Regions from separate parts of the Agrobacterium burrii genome, predicted to be linked through region 2. Evidence: riboswitches for the same ligand, from Rfam matches in the RefSeq annotation. Region 2 holds a riboswitch; each other region holds the start of a gene.

Region 1 (4,133 bases), on a different contig from region 2:
GGCAAGCGCTTCGACGGCGCTTTGTACCGGCTCCAGCAGGGCGAGCGGGGAGACGCTCGAAATTGCCCGCGCTTCCAGTTCTATGGCGCAATGATCGGGGATGATGTTGATTGCCTGCCCGCCTTTGACCGTGCCAATCTGCAAGGAGGAGTAGGGCGGTTCGAAGGTCGCTTCGAACGGTCCCCGCGTCAGCACATCGGCGGTGTCGACTGCTTTCGCCATGATGCCTGTCATCAGGTGAATGGCGTTCACCCCCTGATCTGGACGCGACGAGTGGCCTGACCGACCACGCAGCGTGATGCGCGCTGCGGCCTTGCCCTTGTGGGCGCGAACGGCGCGCATATTGCTTGGCTCGCCGATGATCGCGCCTGCCGGCGGGGCGCACAACTCCGGCAATCTGGCGATGAGATGGGGAACGCCGCGACAGCCCGCTTCTTCGTCATAGGAAAAGGCGATATGTATCGGTCGTTTCAGCGACATGCGCGAAAATGCCGGTGCTGCGGCGAGAACCGTGGCGAGAAAACCTTTCATGTCTGTGGTGCCGCGTCCGTATAGCCGGTCGCCTTCGGTTCTGAGCGTAAACGGATCGGAGGTCCATTCCGGTTCACCGGCCGGCACCACATCCATGTGGCCGGAGAGGATATAACCGGCGCGATCGGCTGGACCAAAAGTGGCGAAGAGATTGGCGCGGTCGCCCTCCGGTCCCGGCAATAGCGAGACTTTCGCGCCGTGGCTTTCCAGATAATCCGCAATCCATCCGGCAATATCGCCATTGGCGGTTCCGACGATGGACGGGAAGGCGACGAGACGCTCAAGGATTTCGATTGCGTTCATGGTCTTCCCCACTGGCCGGCCGTTTATGCTGGCCGGATTATTCATCGCAGAAGCTTAGAGTGGCCGACGGCGTTTATCTGCTGAAATGCCGACGATTTCGGTAGATTGTTGTGTCCTTCCAGTGCTTTCAGAAAATTCGTGCTGGCGAGGCTGGTTATCTTCGGATGTCATGGGCTGGGCTGCCGGGACCCCAAGGTTCCGCGCCGGAGGGAATGAGAGCCGTTTGCTATGGAGCTGCTCAAAGTCGATAGTTTCGAATTGCGGACCGTGGATATCGCCGATGTGGAGGCCGATCATCTGCATGCCTTGTCCATGGCTGTCGGATGGCGTTATCACGCCAATGAATGGTGTTTCCTGAGGCAATGCGGCGTCGGCCTTGCCGCACTGGATGAGATCGACCGCGTCGTCGCAACCGCCATGCTTTTTCCCTATGATCCGAATTTCGCGACGCTTGGCATGGTCATCGTTTCTCCCCGCCTGCAGGGTCGGGGCGTCGCACCCTGGCTTGTGCGGCAGCTTTCGGCAAAATATCCTGCCGCCGCCTTGCGGTTGAATGCAACGGAGGTGTCGCGGCGACTTTTTTCCTCGCTGGGTTTTGCCGGAGATACGGAAAAGGTGCATCTCCTGCGGGGCAAGGCGCATTGCGCTATCGAGACGCCGCAGCTCGGCAGAAAACAGCGGATCGAGCCGCTTTCGGAAGATCAACTTTCTGCCGTGGAGGATCTGGATCAGGCAGCTTTCGGCGTTTCGCGCCGGGGCGTCCTGCAACGTCTGCTGCGGGAGAATGCCGGTTACGGCCTGTTCGAGGCGGACCGTCTTGTCGCCTTTGCACTGCGCCGGGCGGCGGGGCGGGGCCATATTGTCGGCCCGGTCGTTGCGGGTGACGAGGCGGATGCGATCGCGCTGGTCAGGCGGCATTTTGCCGATCTGGAGGGGCAACTTGTCCGGCTCGACGCCGTGCGCGACAGCGGTCTTCTCACCGATTTTCTGGCGCAATCCGGGCTGGTGGAGATCGAAACACTCACCACCATGTCGAAAAACGCGCCGCAACCGGCCGGTTTTGGTGCGGGACAAATTTTCGCGTTGGCAGGCCCGTCTTTGTGCTGAGCTGCGGCACTATCGCAATTGACGCCCCGCTTCTTGCGCCGTATGTGAGAAAGCGACGGTTCCTGCAGCCGAAAGGCGAAGGGATTAATAGGGAACATGGTGCGGGTGATGATGATCGCCCAATGCCGTGGCTGCCCCCGCAACTGTAAGCGGATTGCCGTTCATCCTCGTGACGCTTCAAAGGCGTCATGCCACTGCATTCTGTGGAATGCGGGAAGGCAGATGAGCGGCGTAAATTCGTGAGCCAGGAGACCTGCCGTCAAAATATGAACCATCGTTACGGGCGGGGAAGCCCGGAGGAGGAAATTGTAATGTTATTTCATAACATTTGGTTTGCGTCCCGTCGTTGTTCTCCGTACAAGACGTTCCGCTGTTGCTGCGCGTTCTAACGCCTGCTGCTCTGGAACAAGCGATTTAATTTCGACTGGAGAACACATGTTTATTTCTGGACGCCTGCCGGCCTATGCCGGCTTTCTGGCCGCTGCGCTTGCGGCTTTGCCTGTCGCTTCCGCCCATGCTGCGCAAACGGTCTATCCCCTGACGATCAACAGCTGCGGTCAGGACATCACCTTCAAACAGGCGCCCGCCCGCACCGTATCCGTCGGCCAGAGCACGACCGAAGTGCTCTATCTTCTCGGCGTTGCCGACAGGGTGGTAGGCACCGCGCTGTGGATCGGCCCGGTTCTGAAGGGTTACGAGGAAGCCAATGCCAGGGTGGAGCGGCTGGCCGACAATGATCCGAGTTTCGAGGCCGTCGTCGGCAAGAGGCCGGATCTGGTGACGACGCAGTTCCAGTGGCAGATCGGCCCGGAAGGTGTTGTCGGTACGCCGGCGCAATTTGCCGAGCTGGGTATTCCCGTCTATACCTCGCCTGCCGATTGCGTCGGCAAGGACAATTCCGGCGGCGGTGACGGCGTGCGCAAGACCGGTTTCACCATGGATCTGATCTATCAGGAAGTCCGCGATCTCGCCAAGATCTTCAACGTGCAGGATCGCGGTGAAGAGGTCGTTGCCGACCTGAAGAAGCGCGAGGAAGCCGCCCGCGCCAAGATCGCCTCGGCGAATGGCAAGCTTTCGGCCGTCTTCTGGTTCTCCAGCGCCGAACTGGATATCGACCCTTATGTAGCGGGCCGCCATGGCGCGCCTGGTTACATCATGTCGGCACTCGGGCTGACCAATATCATCGAAAGCGATGAGGAATGGCCGACCGTCGGCTGGGAAACCATCGCCAAGGCCAACCCGTCTGTCATCGTCGCCGGCAAGATGGACCGTCGTCGTTTCCCCGCCGATGACGTGGCGGTCAAGCACAAGTTCCTCGCAACCGATCCCGTGGCCAGCATCATGCCCGCCGTCACGCAAGGTCATGTCTTTGACATGGATGCGCAGGCGATGAACCCGACCATCCGCACGATCGAAGGCATTGAAACGCTGGCCGAAGCGATCTCGGCTGCCGGCCTCGCCAAGTGAACGGTCTTTCCGTCAATCTCGGCAGGGCGGGGCTGGCTTTTGCCGCACTCGCCCTGCTGCTCGTCGCGCTGATGGCCGGAGCGGCGATCGGCGAGACCGCCATTCCGTTCGATGTGGTGGCGAAAACCATTGCCAACCGCGTCTTCCATGCGGGTTACCCGCTGGAGCCGCTGGATGAAGGCATCGTCTGGAGTTACCGTCTCAGCCGCGCCGTTGTTGCCGCCTGTTGCGGTGCTTCGCTGGCGCTTGCCGGTGCAGTGCTGCAATCGCTTCTGCGCAACCCGCTTGCCGATCCCTATATTCTCGGCATTTCCGCAGGCGCTTCCACCGGCGCGGTGGCCGTGGCGCTCTTGGGTTTTGGCGCAGGGTTCCTGACCATGCCGGCTGGCGCGCTGATCGGAGCTTTCGTGGCGTTCTCGCTGGTCAGCCTGCTGGCGGTGCGGGCGGGACACGGCAACAGCGCCATCATTCTGGCGGGGGTGGCCGGTTCACAGTTATTCAATGCCATGACCTCGTTCATCGTCACCAAATCCGCCAATGCCGAGCAGGCGCGCGGTATCATGTTCTGGCTTCTGGGCAATCTTTCCGGTGTGCGCTGGCCGGATGTCTGGCTGGCTCTGCCGGTCTGTATTGCCGGTCTTGCGGTGTGCCTCTGGTATTCCCGCGCGCTGGATGCCTTTGCCTTCGGCGGTCAGGCAGCCGCCTCGCTTGGCATTCCGGTGCGC
Region 2 (4,133 bases):
CCGCAAACGAAACGATCCGCGCGCAGGATATCGCCCAGCAGGCACCTATCCTGCAATTCTTCGGCTATAATCTCCGTATCGGCAGCGCCGTTTTCACCTATGGCGTCATCGCCATGGTTCTGCTCGTTGCTCTGCTCTGGTATGTGCTCAACCGCACCGCCTGGGGCCGCCATCTTTATGCGGTGGGCGATGACCCGGATGCCGCCGAACTGGCCGGCGTTAACGTCAAGCGCATGCTGACGACCGTCTACACGCTGTCCGGCCTCATCTGTGCCTTCGCGGGCTGGGCGCTGATCGGCCGCATCGGTTCGGTTTCGCCGACCGCCGGTCAATTTGCCAATATCGAATCCATCACGGCTGTGGTCATTGGCGGCCTATCGCTATTCGGCGGACGCGGCTCCATCATGGGCATGATCTTTGGCGCCTTGATCGTCGGTGTCTTTTCGCTCGGCCTCAGGCTCATCGGAACCGACCCACAATGGACCTATCTGTTGATCGGCGTCCTCATCATCATGGCTGTCGCAATCGACCAGTGGATCAGAAAGGTAGCAGGCTGATGACAAAAGAACCCATTCTCACAGCACGCAATCTCGTCAAACGCTATGGTCGTGTGACCGCGCTCGACCGTGCCGATTTCGACCTCTATCCGGGTGAAATTCTGGCCGTGATCGGTGACAATGGCGCCGGCAAATCCTCTCTCATCAAGGCTATCTCCGGTGCGGTAACGCCCGATGAGGGAGAGATAAAGCTTGAAGGCCAGACCGTGCAGTTCCGCTCACCGATCGAGGCGCGCAAGGCAGGTATCGAAACCGTCTATCAGAACCTTGCGCTGTCGCCGGCGCTTTCCATAGCCGACAATATGTTTCTCGGCCGGGAACTTCGCAAACCCGGCATTCAGGGCAGCCTGTTCCGGGCGCTGGACCGTCCGGCCATGGAGAAGTTCGCCCGCGATAAACTGTCGGAACTCGGCCTGATGACCATCCAGAACATCAATCAGGCCGTGGAAACCCTCTCCGGTGGCCAGCGCCAGGGTGTGGCGGTGGCACGTGCTGCGGCCTTCGGCTCCAAGGTCGTCATCCTCGACGAACCAACGGCCGCACTTGGTGTCAAGGAGAGCCGCCGCGTTCTTGAACTCATTCTCGATGTGCGCTCGCGAGGGATGCCGATCGTGCTTATCTCACACAACATGCCGCATGTGTTCGAGGTTGCGGACCGCATCCACATTCACCGGCTGGGCAAGCGCCTGTGCGTCATCAATCCGAAGGACTATTCCATGTCCGACGCCGTCGCTTTCATGACCGGTGCAAAGGAAGCGCCGAAGGAAACGCTTGCCGCATGACGCTGAAGCTTGAGACGATCGCCGAAGACGTTCTTCGGCGGGCAGACGGTAAATTCCGTTTTATCATTGCCATTGCCGGTCCCCCTGGGGCCGGCAAATCCACGCTGGCGGATGCGCTTTGTGATGCTTTGCTGGCGCGGGGCGAAACGGCCGCCGTGCTGCCCATGGATGGCTTCCATATGGACAACGGCATCCTTGAAGAGCGAGGGCTGCTGTCGCGCAAGGGCGCGCCCGAAACCTTCGATGTGCGTGGCTTCCTCGATATCGTCTCCGCCGTCCGCAAGGGCGGGCAGGAGGTGCTTGTTCCGGTTTTTGACCGCTCCCGGGAAATCGCCATTGCGTCCGCCCGCGCTATCGTACCTGAGACACGCTTCATCCTGGCTGAAGGCAATTATCTGCTACTGAACGAGGCGCCGTGGACGAGGCTTTCCGAGAGCTTCGACCTCACCATTTTCGTCGGGCCGTCTGTCGCAGTCCTTGAAGAGAGGCTGCGGAAGAGATGGCAGGGTTACGGTCTCGATGCGGCTGCGATCCACGCCAAACTGTTTGAAAACGATCTTCCGAACGGCAAAAGGGTGATCGAGAACACCCGCCCCGCTGATATTCACATCGATATCTGGGAATAGATTAACGCTTTTCCGTCCTTCAGCGGCAAGGCGCATTTGCCGTTAAGCCTTTGTTGACCATGTGTTGAATCTTTTTGATCCACAGGGTGGGGCTTTTGTGTGTCTATTCATTGACGCAAAAATTTCCTCATATACTATATGTGGTGTTCAAGGTTCTTCCGATTCGCAAGGATTGGGAGCTAAGACGGGAATTCGGTGCGCAACGCCATCATGGTGGAGCAATGCCGAAACTGCCCCCGCAACTGTAAGCGGTGAGCATCGTTCCGATTTGAGCCACTGGAGTCAAAAACTCCGGGAAGGCCGGGATAGATGTTGTGACCCGCAAGTCAGGAGACCTGCCTTGAGCGCAAACGTCCACGGGCGGGGTGTCCGGAAGGAAGGTATGGCGCAAATGAATTGCGTTCGCCCTTTTCTGCCCCCTCCAGAACAAGCTTCGGGGTGAAGTCATGCCAGTGCATTTTTTTGAATTCCTGCGCTCGTCGGCGTAGAGAGTGATTTTTTGCGGCTGAGTTACAGGCCGTTCGCCTCACCTGAATGACAGACCCGTCGCCAGCCGATTGCGACTGCAATCGGCAATGTTGAGCCGTGCGTGAAAGCGGCTTCGAAAGAGGAAATTATGACCGTCACCGTTTACAGCAAGCCCGCCTGCGTCCAATGCACCGCCACCTATCGTGCGCTGGACCGCATCGGCGTCCCCTATGAAATCGTCGATATTTCCGAAGATGCGGATGCGCTCGATCATGTCCGGGGTCTCGGTTACATGCAGGTTCCCGTGGTCGTCGCCGGCGAACGCCATTGGGCGGGTTTCCGGCCGGATATGATCGGCGCGATCAGCTAAGGCGGCAGCGTGATGGGGCTGATCGTTTATTATTCCAGCCGCTCTGAAAACACGCATCGTTTCCTTCTGAAACTGGGGCGGCGATTGTTTCGCCTGCCGCTCGGCGCCGAGGAGGACGTGCCTCATGTGTCTGAGCCATATGTGCTGGTCACCCCCACCTATGGGGGCGGCGGCACCAAAGGGGCCGTGCCGAAGCCGGTCATCCGGTTTTTGAACGAGCCCTCCAACCGAAATCTCATTCGCGGCGTCATCGCGGCGGGAAATACGAATTTTGGCGCAGCCTTCGCATCCGCCGGAGATATCGTCGCGCGCAAATGCGCCGTGCCGTTTCTCTACCGTTTCGAGCTTCTCGGCACGGAGGAAGATGTCGCCAACGTCAAACATGGATTGGAACGATTTTGGACACGCTGACCTCGAGCGCCGCGCTCAACAAGGACGCCAAACAGCCGGCAGCCATAACCCAGAAACCGCTGGATGCGGGCCTGGACTACCACGCGCTGAACGCGATGCTGAACCTCTATGACGAGAACGGAAAGATCCAGCTCGACAAGGATCGCCTTGCGGCCAAACAATACTTCCTCCAGCACGTCAACCAGAATACCGTCTTCTTTCATAACCTACGGGAAAAGATCGATTATCTGGTGACGGAGGGATATTACGAACAGGAGGTGCTGGATCAGTATTCCTTCAATTTCGTCCGCGATCTATACGACGAGGCCTATACCCGGAAATTCCGCTTTCCGACTTTTCTCGGGGCGTTCAAATATTACACCTCCTATACGCTCAAGACCTTCGACGGAAAGCGTTATCTAGAGCGCTACGAGGACCGCGTCTGCATGGTGGCGCTGGCTCTGGCGCGCGGCGACGAACAGCTTGCCCGCGATCTGATGGACGAGATCATTTCCGGCCGCTTCCAGCCGGCGACCCCCACTTTCCTGAACGCCGGCAAAAAAAGCCGTGGCGAACTGGTTTCGTGTTTTCTGCTGCGCGTGGAAGACAATATGGAAAGCATCGGCCGCTCCATCAATTCGGCCCTGCAGCTTTCCAAGCGCGGTGGCGGCGTGGCGCTGTCCCTGACCAATATTCGCGAGTTCGGAGCGCCGATCAAGCAGATCGAAAACCAGTCTTCCGGCGTCATTCCCGTCATGAAGCTATTGGAAGACAGCTTTTCCTATGCCAACCAGCTTGGTGCGCGTCAGGGTGCGGGCGCGGTCTATCTGCATGCCCACCACCCGGATATCATGCGTTTCCTCGATACCAAGCGCGAAAACGCCGACGAAAAAATCCGTATCAAGACCCTGTCGCTCGGCGTGGTAATCCCTGACATCAC
Region 3 (4,133 bases), on a different contig from region 2:
CTCCGGAGCAGCCATCATGTCACTTGTCCCGAAAGCGGGAGATTTGCGCGTCGATGTAAAAATTGCCCCGACCGATGTCGACCGGATCAATGTTCACCAGCCTGCGCGCATGCGCTTCATTGCCTTCAACCAGCAGACGACGCCTGAGGTGAAAGGCAAGGTCGATATGGTCTCTGCTGCTACCTCGGTAGACAAGGCGACCGGGCTGCCATTCTATAAAACGACGCTTTCCTTCTCACCCGATGCGCTCGGGACATTAGCCGCCAAGCTACAGCCGGGAATGCCGGTTGAGGTCTATATCGAGACCGACGAGCGAACCATGATCTCCTACCTCAGCAAGCCGCTGACCGACCAGATCATGAGGGCCTTCCGGGAAGAGTGAAGCGTTAGGGGGCCATATCGCGCCGGAATATCGGCCGAGGGTAAGAGTCATGTAGCGGCACTTACCCCCGGATCCTGACGTTCATCTTCGGTGCGACGTCTCAACAAACCCGGCGATGAAATCCACATCGTCGTCGCCATCTCTTAATCCGAGATGGATGCTTTTCTGTACGCCGTCCGGACCAATGCGGACGGGGCGGACACCGAGCGCTGCCGCTTCCCGACGTACAAGCCAGTCGGGAATGGCGCTGACCCCGCGGCCCGCCGCGACGAGTTGAAGCATCATTTCAGTCGTCTCGACATTCCGGTGATGACGCGGCCGACAGTTGGCGGGCACCAGAAACTGGATAAATATGTCCAGCCGCTCCGGCGGTACCGGATAGGTGAATAGTGTCTCATTCAGCAGGTCCACAGGTTCTGCATGGCGTTTTTGCGCCAGTGGATGATCAGCCGGCACGGCAAGTACCAACTCGTAGTCGAATACCGGCAAATAATGGATGCCAAGCGTCTCGATCGGGTCCGGCGTGATCAGGATGTCGATTTCATATCCTGTGAGGGCCGCCACGCCGCCGAAAGCGAATGATGTCTTCAGTTCCAGGCCCACATCCGGCCATTCCATGAGATATGGCTTTGTGACGCCCATAAGCCACTGATGGCAAGGATGGCATTCCATGCCGATCCTAAGCGAGCCTCGCTGGCCGTGGCGATAATCCGACAGGACATTTTCAGCCCTTTCGATCTGGGGCAGAACGCGCTGCGCCAGCGTTACGATATAGCGACCGGCCTCGGTGAGGCGGAGGTTACGACCGTCTTTCTCCCACATCGCCACGCCATAGCGCTCCTCGAGCTTGCGGATCGTATGGCTGAGAGCGGACTGGGAGACATTCAGCCGCTCCGCCGCCGCCGTCAGGCTGCCCAGGCTGTCGACTTCCCGCAGGATCGATAGATGTTGCCTGTCCAGCATGGTTATGCCCGCCCATGGTGACGAGGAGTAACGTCTGTAGAGGCGCTATCGTGGGCAGGAACCGGCCGGTGGTCGGTGTCGACTGCGACCATGGTGAAATGTCCGGTGGCCGTAATATGCCTCTCGCCAGTCAGCAGGTTTTCGGACCAGAGTTTCGTCTCGATGGACATAGAACTGCGGCCAACGCGCTCGACGCGTGCCTCCGCCTCGACGATCTCACCGATCTCGACGGCCCTTGCGAAGTCGATGCGCTCGGATGAGGCCAGCACCACCAGCTTGCCGGAGTAACGCGACGCTGCAACGAATGCGGCTTTGGTCATGTAGGCGATCGCTTCGCCCCCGAACATCCGGCCAGCGCTGTTGGCCTGATCCGGAAACACGATCTCGACCATGGCGACGATATCCGTGAGATCCGGCGCTTCCACGGGAACGAGTGCAGGCAAAGCATAGCTCGCGGCGTTCTCGCCCTCCGGAATGGCGACCATATGGAAGGTGCCTCGCGTACAGATGTGCCGCTGATGGCCGACGATGGTCTCCGCCACCATCTCGACGTCGACCGTCAGGGAACGTCGACCGGCTTTGACCGGTCTGGCCGTGAATTCGACGATGTGCCCGATGCGTGCCGGCTGCCTGAAATTGATGCGCTCGCAAGAGGCGGTCACGAACGGCACCCGCCCGAACCGGGTCGCCGCGATGAAGGCAACGCGATCCATCAGAGCAAGTCCGGTTCCCCCAAAGAGGGTGCCGTGATGGTTGGTATCTCCGGGAAAAACGATATCAATGAGACTGGTTATCGAGCCGCGCTGAGCAGGCTTTTCCATCGTCGCGGTTTCTGTCATCGGCCCTGCCATCAGGTTGCGGCAGGGTAGTGGCATGACGCAGAGACGATGGCACGGGAATGCGATCGCGAAAGCGGCACTCCGGGACACCCCGCCCGTGGACGTTATCTATCGCGGCAGGTCTCCTGGCTTACGGGTCGTCGCTCTGGTCCGTCTTCCCGAGGCTTGCCTCAGTGACATGGATGGACTTTCGCTCGCCGCTTACAGTTGCGGGGGCAGCTTCGGCTTTAAGGCAGTAAAGCCCCGACCGAATTCCCTCTTAGCTCCGGACTTTCGCCCGCAGAACCACGATGACGAACCAATGTCGTATGTCGTTGAAGGGGTCAAGGCATTCGTCATCGGTTTTGGGGAGGTGACGGTTATCGCGTCGACCGAGATATGGAACATTCGGCCCATCACCATGAGGTTCGGAGGACAAAGGCCTCCCAAATTCTCTGGCGGATCGCCTCTCATACCCAAATCATGAGCAGGGCTCATACTTCCGTGAGATAATACCATTTTTATTCAATCGGCCTCTCAGGCACAAAACGCGCACCGCTCTCGGGTCGGGACAGTTTAAAAATTGTCCACTGAGACAATGGAAAATAACATCCGGTGCGTCCTGAAATTTACGTCAATAACGTCAGGATGTATCTCGGGATTTTGGGCGTCCTATCGCGATGATTAAGACTTTCGGTTTCAATATAAAGAGTATTTCTTTTGATGAGGATTATCGCCCGTCAGAAAATACGCGTGTCACGACGAATTTTGCCAACTTGGCCAGGGGCGAGAACCGCCAGGAAAACCTCCGCAACGCCCTGAAGATGATTGACAATCGCTTCAACGCGCTGGCGCATTGGGATAATCCGAAAGGCGATCGCTACTGCGTCGAACTTGAGATAATTTCAGTTGAGATGCGAGTTGATGCTGAAAGCAATGATGATGCCTTTCCCCTGATTGAAATCCTGAAAACGAATATTGTTGATCAAAAGACGGGCGAGCGCATCGAAGGCATCGTTGGAAATAACTTTTCCTCTTACGTCCGGGATTATGACTTCAGCGTCGTGCTGCCGGCTTACAACAAGGATCGCCCGTCATTCGGCATGCCAGAGGATTTTGGCGACCTGCATGGAAACCTGTTCAAATGTTTCCTGAACTCACAGGCTTACAGAGAGCATTTTCAAAAGACGCCAGTCATTTGCCTGAGTGCCTCAAGCAGCAAAACATATCATCGGACGGGAAATCAGCATCCCGTATTGGGTGTCGAATACCAGCAGAACGAATTGTCTTCGACCGACCATTACTTCCAAAAAATGGGTTTGCAGGTGCGCTTTTTCATGCCGCCGAACAGCGTCGCGCCTTTTGCCTTCTATTTTCTCGGCGATTTGCTCGACGATTATACCAATCTGGAGCTCATCAGCACCATCAGCACGATGGAAACTTTTCAGAAGATCTACCGGCCTGAGATTTACAACGCCAATTCCGCAGCAGGGGCCTGTTATCAGCCCAATCTGAAACATCAGGATTATTCGCTTACCCGGATTGTCTATGACCGTGAAGAGCGCAGCCGGCTGGCTGTAGAGCAGGGACGGTTTGCTGAGGAGCACTTTATCAAACCTTACAGGACCGTTCTCGAGCGGTGGTCTGCCAATCACGCCCTTTGACAACCAAAACACATAAGGTCGCACATCATGAACAGACTGTTGCCCACGTCAACCGCCGGCAGCTTGCCGAAACCCTCGTGGCTTGCGCAGCCTGAGAAACTCTGGTCGCCCTGGAAATTGCAGGATGAGGAACTGACCGAGGGCAAGCAGGATGCCCTGCGCTTGTCCCTGGATGATCAGCAACAGGCAGGCATCGATATCGTCAGCGATGGCGAGCAAACACGCCAGCATTTCGTCACGACCTTCATCGAGCACCTTGGCGGCGTTGATTTTGAAAAACGCGAGACCGTCAGAATTCGGGATCGT

What was found. Region 2 has a riboswitch for cobalamin ahead of nrdH (glutaredoxin-like protein NrdH). Riboswitches for the same ligand answer to the same signal wherever they lie in the genome.
Region 1: it holds a riboswitch for cobalamin, as region 2 does, so the genes downstream of both, JZX89_RS06200 (ABC transporter substrate-binding protein) here and nrdH (glutaredoxin-like protein NrdH) in region 2, are expected to answer to the same signal.
Region 3: it holds a riboswitch for cobalamin, as region 2 does, so the genes downstream of both, JZX89_RS02585 (acyl-CoA thioesterase) here and nrdH (glutaredoxin-like protein NrdH) in region 2, are expected to answer to the same signal.

Annotation. Positions count from the first base shown of each region.
Region 1 covers NZ_JAFLNA010000002.1:577,568-581,700, forward strand. Annotated here, with positions in the region: gene argE (acetylornithine deacetylase) at 1-834, opposite strand, end outside; gene JZX89_RS06195 (GNAT family N-acetyltransferase) at 1,063-1,941, shown strand; cobalamin riboswitch at 1,981-2,216, shown strand; gene JZX89_RS06200 (ABC transporter substrate-binding protein) at 2,377-3,408, shown strand; gene JZX89_RS06205 (FecCD family ABC transporter permease) at 3,405-4,133, shown strand, end outside.
Region 2 covers NZ_JAFLNA010000005.1:5,415-9,547, forward strand. Annotated here, with positions in the region: gene JZX89_RS10850 (ABC transporter permease) at 1-557, shown strand, start outside; gene JZX89_RS10855 (ATP-binding cassette domain-containing protein) at 557-1,339, shown strand; gene JZX89_RS10860 (nucleoside triphosphate hydrolase) at 1,336-1,965, shown strand; cobalamin riboswitch at 2,099-2,322, shown strand; gene nrdH (glutaredoxin-like protein NrdH) at 2,582-2,803, shown strand; gene nrdI (class Ib ribonucleoside-diphosphate reductase assembly flavoprotein NrdI) at 2,816-3,214, shown strand; gene nrdE (class 1b ribonucleoside-diphosphate reductase subunit alpha) at 3,202-4,133, shown strand, end outside.
Region 3 covers NZ_JAFLNA010000001.1:497,499-501,631, forward strand. Annotated here, with positions in the region: gene JZX89_RS02575 (HlyD family type I secretion periplasmic adaptor subunit) at 1-382, shown strand, start outside; gene JZX89_RS02580 (LysR family transcriptional regulator) at 464-1,345, opposite strand; gene JZX89_RS02585 (acyl-CoA thioesterase) at 1,348-2,184, opposite strand; cobalamin riboswitch at 2,283-2,489, opposite strand; gene JZX89_RS02590 (DUF1852 domain-containing protein) at 2,844-3,827, shown strand; gene JZX89_RS02595 (methionine synthase) at 3,855-4,133, shown strand, end outside.